DNA from 2 places in the Streptococcus sp. SN3 genome. Region 2 is predicted to be linked to the other one. Evidence: predicted binding sites of a transcription regulator. Region 2 holds the regulator's gene; the other holds the start of a gene.
What was found. Region 2 encodes Rex, which represses fermentation and respiration genes when NADH is low (regulators of the CRP and FNR family bind a similar motif). Its sites were predicted from a motif close to TTGTGAANTANTTCACAA; they were not measured.

Region 1 (3,419 bases), on a different contig from region 2:
CTCGCTTTTCTTATTTTTTATTATCTCTCATCAGAAATACTAAACTCATAAACTGCAAAAAAGTAAAACCAAGAATGAAAGGCAGACGATCAGGCTGCAAAGTTTGCAAGAGCTTCTCTACAACCAGCTGAGGATGAAGCAATAAATCCCAGCTATTGAGGCGATCATAACGTCCTATGTAGATAGCCAGACTGGACACAGCCGACAGAGCTGTCGTCAGCAATAGATCCAAATACCAGTTAAGTTTCCAACGCTCCTTGATGACATACCAACTCTCCATACCACAGAAAATCCCGAATAAAATACTGGAAACAAAAGCTAAAAAGAGCAGGAAAACACTTGGCTTACTCAGAACATCTGCCACCCAAGTCATATGAATCAAATCTGTAATCATATAGAAAGTGTTGGGGAAGAAAAGCAACCACAAGAGGAAAAGAAGAGGATAAGCCCACTTCTGCTTCTTGAATAAAAGCGTCAAGACAGCTGCATCATAGCTGATTAAGGCCAAGGTCATATTCCAGATGAGATAGGTCGGACCGCCATTTAGAGATTGGATATAGATAAAAAAGGCAATCATCAGAAAAAGAGCATGAATCATGATCGGTTTACGCATACGAAAAGCTCCTCCTTGCTGTGTCATAATTGTGGCTGACTAGAGCACCATTATAACATAAGTCGTGTTATTTACACTGAATTCTGTTATAATAGTCTGTATTATCACTGAAAAGAGACTCACATGACAAAAAAAGTAATCGCTGTGGACTTGGACGGAACCTTGCTGGATTCTAACAGCAATTTATCTGACTTCACCAAAGAAACCATCAAAAAAATTTCCCAAAAGGGCCACAAGGTCATTATCACAACAGGCCGGCCCTACCGCATGGCTTTGAAATATTATAAAGAATTAGAGCTCAATACGCCCATGATCAACTTCAATGGCTCTTTGACTCACATTCCAGAAAAGAAATGGGACTTTGAAAAATCGCTGACGCTGGATAAGTCCTTTCTGCTGGATATGGTTAAGCGCAGGGATGAGATTGAAGCTGATTTCATTGCCGGCGAATACCGCAATAAATTCTATATCACCAATCCCAACGAGGAAATCGCTGATCCCAAGCTCTTTGGCATCGATGCTTTCAAACCAGAAAACCAGTTTCAAGCCAATTTGGTAACGGAGAATCCTAACGCCATTCTCCTGCAGACGCGAGCAGCTGACAAATATGCTCTGGCTGAGGAAATGAATGCTTTTTACCAGCATGAACTTTCCATCAACTCTTGGGGCGGACCACTCAACATTCTCGAGTGTGCTCCCAAAGGGGTCAACAAAGCCTTCGCCCTTCAGTACCTGCTTAATGTTCTCAATGTGGATCGCAAAAATCTGATTGCCTTTGGCGATGAGCAAAATGATACTGAGATGCTGTCCTTTGCTGGCACCGGCTATGCTATGAAAAATGCCAATACTGACCTGCTGCCCTACGCCGACCAGCAATTATCTTTGACCAATGACCAAGATGGCGTCGCCCACGAGCTCAACAAACTATTTTTATAAAAGTAGACAATTTGGCAAACTCTGTTTGAGAGTTTGTCTTTTCTTTTTTGTCTTCTCTCAACCTCAATCATGCTCGAAAGCTTTAAAAATCGGAGCTTATCCGCCGTATCATAGTTTTAAAGGTTACTTCTGCTTGAAATTGTAAGCGTTTGCTATTTGTTTGAGTTTGTGATATAATTAACATAATCAAAAACTAAATAACAGGAGGAAATTACTTATGAAAGCAGTTGTTGTAAATCCAGAAGGAACCAATGTCCAACTCATCGAAAATAAGGAACTTCGTCCTCTTGAAACAGGGGAAGCTCTCGTTGACATTGAATACTGCGGTGTCTGCCATACAGACCTTCACGTCGCGCATGGTGACTTTGGCAAGGTACCGGGCCGCGTTCTAGGACATGAAGGTATTGGTATTGTCAAAGAAATCGCTCCAGATGTAAAAAGCCTCAAAGTCGGAGACCGCGTCAGTGTCGCTTGGTTCTTTGAAGGCTGCGGCGCTTGTGAATACTGTACAACTGGCCGCGAAACCCTTTGCCGTACAGTAAAAAATGCTGGTTATTCTGTTGACGGTGGGATGGCAGAGCAATGTATCGTTACAGCCGACTATGCTGTCAAAGTTCCAGAAGGACTGGATCCTGCCCAAGCTTCTTCTATCACTTGTGCCGGTGTAACTACCTACAAGGCTATCAAAGAAGCCCAGCTGCAGCCAGGCCAATGGACAGTAATCTTTGGAGCAGGTGGTTTGGGTAACCTAGCGGTTCAATATGCCAAGAAAGTCTTTAATGCCCATGTAGTCGCTGTTGATATCAACAATGACAAGCTCGCTCTGGCCAAAGAAGTTGGTGCTGACATCGTCATCAACGGTCATGAAGTTGAAGATGTCGCTGCTCTTATCCAAGAAAAAACTGGCGGTGCTCATTCTGCCGTAGTAACAGCCGTTTCTAAAGTTGCCTTCAACCAAGCTGTTGACTCTGTTCGTGCTGGCGGTCGGGTAGTTGCCGTTGGATTACCATCTGAAATGATGGATCTCAGCATTGTCAAAACAGTTTTAGATGGCATTCAAGTCATCGGTTCCCTCGTTGGTACACGTAAGGACTTGGAAGAAGCCTTCCAGTTTGGTGCTGAAGGATTAGTGGTTCCTGTCGTTAAAAAACGCCCTGTTTCAGATGCAGTGGATGTCTTTGACGAAATGGAAGCGGGTACCATTCAGGGACGTATGGTCCTTGACTTCACACACTAATACTTTAAAGCATTTCAGTCCCAACATTTACCAAGCTCTTGGAAACATATGATGGGCAGACTTAATATTATTAGAAACTTTTGCCATTATAGATGGAGGCTAAAGACATAAGATGCGAATTCTTGTCTTTGGTCCTCCTCTTTCTTTTTTGATAAATAAACACTTTCTCAAACAAAATTCTCTTCTGTCATTTCAAAAGTCTCTTTCATATTATTTCAACGTTTTTTCATATATTAATCTGTTTTATTTTCTGTTTTCCTAATTTATTAAAACATTTCTATAGCTAAGGTTTGCTTATACCTATATTTATCAGGGTTCCAGCAAATACTGACATTTTTGAAAGAAAAAGTCGTTTTTAGGAACAAACGCTTGCATTTTTCATGAAAACGTTTTATAATAAACTTGCCTTAAAGTTTTCTTAAAACTTAAGTCAAACATTTTATAAGGAGGAATGTCAATAATGAGTATCGGAATCATTATTGCTAGCCACGGTGAATTTGCTGCTGGTATTCATCAATCAGGTTCTATGATTTTCGGTGAGCAGGAAAAAGTACAAGTTGTAACTTTCATGCCCAACGAAGGACCAGATGATCTCTATGCAAAGTTCAATGACGCTGTGGCTTCGTTTGATGC
Region 2 (3,419 bases):
AGTTGTTCCTAGCAGAAACGATGATGAAGTGACGCAGCATATGAAAGAAGCGTGTGAGATGATGGGCTTGGTTCTTTTAGATCATTTAATTGTGTCCAAGTCCAACTACTATAGCTACCGAGAAGAGACAGATATGATATAATTTGATTTACGTGAATATAAAAACTTCTATTCGTGTAGAACAGAAGTTTATCTAGGAATAGAGGCTTTTAAAGCATATTGACAACATAATCAAAGAGGGCTAAGTCTCCTTCTCTGGAGCCAAACAAGAACTCTGGGTGCCATTGGACACCAAGAAAAGGACTGCCGTCAGTAGAAGTGATGGCTTCAATAATCTTATCGCGAGGATCATAGGCGATGACTTCTAGGCCAGCCGCTAAATCCTTGATACTTTGGTGGTGGAAGGAGTTGATTTCAGATGCAGGGCCATAGATTTCGTGCAGAATAGAGCCATTTTTGGTCACCATGCTTTGAGTCGTGTACTCAGCAGAGCTATCTTGCCAATGATCTTCAATGTCTTGATGAAGAGTACCGCCCAGTGCGACATTATAAAGTTGGGTTCCGCGGCAGACGGTGAAGATTGGTTTATTTTGACGGCGGGCTTCCTTAATTAAAGCTAATTCAAAAATGTCTCGTTTGAGTAGATAATCATCGCTGTCAATGGCTTTTTCTTCTCCATAGAACTGGGGACATACATTCTGACCGCCTGTGATGATTAATTTGTCAACAATGGAAACATATTGTTTTGCCATTTCTTCATCACCGATTGGCAAAATCATTGGAATTCCGCCAACTTCTTTAACTCCCTCAACGAATCCAGTCGCTGTATAGCTCATATGTATGAAGTGATCGTCTGGGATTTCTCTTTCATTTCCGGTTATTCCAATAATTAGTTTACTCATCGAGTATTCAATACCTCTTTCAAATTAATGTTCATTTTTTCTCATGAAGTAGAGCAGAGTCTGCAGTTCGCTAGTCAGGTCAACATACTGAACGACCACGTCCTTAGGTAGGGATAGATTTACTGGCGAGAAGCAGAGAATACCTTTAACACCTGCTTGAACTAAGATAGATGCAACTTCTTGGGCTTTTACGCTAGGTACAGTTAGGATGGCAGTTTGCACATTTCCTGACTGTATTTTTTCTTTGATTTGGGAAATTCCATAGATAGGAATCCCATCGCTGGTTGTGCTGCCAACTTCTGGATGGTCATCTATGTCAAAAGCCATTACAACCTTCATTTTATTGCGCTCATGAAAACGATAGTGCAGCAGAGCTCGCCCCATGTTACCGACACCAACAATCATGACATTGGTGATAGCATTGTCATTCAAGAGGTCAGCAAAAAAGTTCATCAATTTCTTGACATCATAGCCAAATCCTCTGCGGCCAAGTTCACCGAAATAAGAAAAATCTCGTCTGACGGTAGCAGAGTCAATGCCAATAGCTTCAGCGATTTGCTTAGAGTTGGCTTTCTCAATCTTCTCAGCATTAAACCGTTTAAAAATACGATAGTAGAGCGACAGTCTCTTAGCAGTTGCTCGAGGAATTGTAGTATTTTTTTCAGTTTTCACAAAATCACAACCTTTCTAATTCTATTTTATAGGAAGTTTGTGAAAAAATCAACTAATTAAAGATGTTTAATGCACTAAAAAAGAAAAGAGTGAAAGTTTAAGTTATGTTGCAGTTGCGAAGAGATTAGTCCTGATAGGGAGTTAAGTCTAACTGGTACATCTGGCGGTACAAGTCTCCAATTAGCCCTGCAAAAGGCAGCTGGTGTCCCTTATACGTAACAGAAAGCACCTTGAGCGAGTCAGGAACTGTGACGCAGCCAGAGAAGGCTAGAAGAAATTCATCGAAGTCTTCATAGGTAAGTGACCGTTTCACCTTATATGAGTCCAAATAGGTCAGTTCAACCATCGTTAATCCTTTCCTTTGGTTCGATTAGTCATTGATATTTTCAAGAGTTCTAAGCAGAAGTCAAGCTTGTTTGGTCTTTTAAAGAGTCAAAACCAAAAAAGCAAAATTACGAGAATCTTGCTTATTGTGGTGTCTTTTCAAAAATGTTTCTTTCAACCAAGCTATCCATCAAGAAATAAAATTTTTGCTGGATAATGTGATGATCTTCTGATTTGAAAATATTGACCAAGCGCAGGCCTGATTTGTCAGTGATGTTGATTTTGAAACCATTCAAATCTTTATTGACGATGATTTTCAGCAGAAAACCATTTCCGCTGTTGGGAACAGATTCCAGCAGACGAGAGAGTTCATAGTTGCCAACCTTGCTTTCCGCGAAAGTATTGTCGCGTAAGGTAAATTTCTTGACATTTGGGTGAAGTGAATAGGTAAATTCACAGTTTGCTAAGCTAACAGATGTTTGAAAGGCCATCTTATCCTCCTAAAATTTCTTTTAATTTCTTTGTAAATAATTGAATATCTTGCAGAGTCGTCTGGTCCGAAGTACTGATTCGAATAGACTCATGCAAGCGGTTGGAATCCTTGCCATACATAGCCTGCAAGACATGACTGGGTTGTATAGCTCCGGCTGTGCAGGCTGAGCCTGTTGAAATGGAAAAGCCATTTAAATCCATTTGAAGCAGAAGCAAGTCATTTTTTTGATTGGGAAATCCCAAATTGATGACATATGGCAAGCTTGGCTGACTTTCATTTAAGTAAAAGTCGATATCCGATAAGTCAGTAAGTAAGCTGTTTTTTAAGTCTTGCGCATGCTCTATATTTTCCTCTAGGTATTCCATGCTCTCTGACAGAGCCGCCGCCATGGCTGTGATAGAGATTAGATTTTCAGTTCCGGCCCGGTGTTTTTCTTCCTGATCACCACCGTGCATGAAATTGTCAAAATCCATCTTCTTAGCATAAAGGAAACCAACGCCTTTGGGACCATGAAACTTATGAGCTGAAGCAGATAGAAAGTCAATTCCTAGCTCGTCAGGGTAGATGGGAAGTTTACCAATTGCTTGGACAGCATCAACGTGAAAAGCAGCAGGATGTTCTTGCAGTAATTTACCAATTTCCTTAATGGGAAGCATGGCACCTGTCTCGTTATTAACCGCCATGACGGACACAAGAATAGTGTCAGGTTTAAGAGCCTTCTCAATGTCTTCCGCTCGAATCTGACCATCCACTGGCTGAACAAAAGTAGCTTCGAAGCCGAATTTGTCTACTAAGTACTCCACCACTTCTAAGACAGCATGGTGCTCAATAGCACTGGTGACAATATGCTTCCCTCTGTTCTGGTGACGAAGGGCATAGCCTTTGATAGCAGTATTATTACTTTCAGTGCCGCCTGAAGTAAAAAGAATCTTATTGCTTTGAGTATGCAGAGCTTGAGCAATATCCTCACGCGCCTGTCTGAGCAGTTTACTAGCTTCTCGTCCATGGCTGTGCGTACTGGAAGGATT

Region 1: adhP (alcohol dehydrogenase AdhP) is a predicted target of Rex. The motif match lies at 1,716-1,733, and genes of this name have one in related genera.

What each region holds. Positions count from the first base shown of each region.
Region 1 is NZ_JAQFJF010000010.1:22,335-25,753, reverse strand. It holds gene PCY71_RS13555 (DUF1361 domain-containing protein) at 11-640, opposite strand; gene PCY71_RS13550 (Cof-type HAD-IIB family hydrolase) at 737-1,549, shown strand; gene adhP (alcohol dehydrogenase AdhP) at 1,767-2,786, shown strand; gene PCY71_RS13540 (PTS sugar transporter subunit IIB) at 3,247-3,419, shown strand, end outside.
Region 2 is NZ_JAQFJF010000001.1:426,625-430,043, reverse strand. It holds gene radC (DNA repair protein RadC) at 1-142, shown strand, start outside; gene PCY71_RS01845 (gamma-glutamyl-gamma-aminobutyrate hydrolase family protein) at 210-902, opposite strand; gene PCY71_RS01840 (redox-sensing transcriptional repressor Rex) at 927-1,574, opposite strand; gene PCY71_RS01835 (DUF4649 family protein) at 1,699-1,920, opposite strand; gene PCY71_RS01830 (DUF1831 domain-containing protein) at 2,042-2,389, opposite strand; gene PCY71_RS01825 (cysteine desulfurase family protein) at 2,391-3,419, opposite strand, start outside.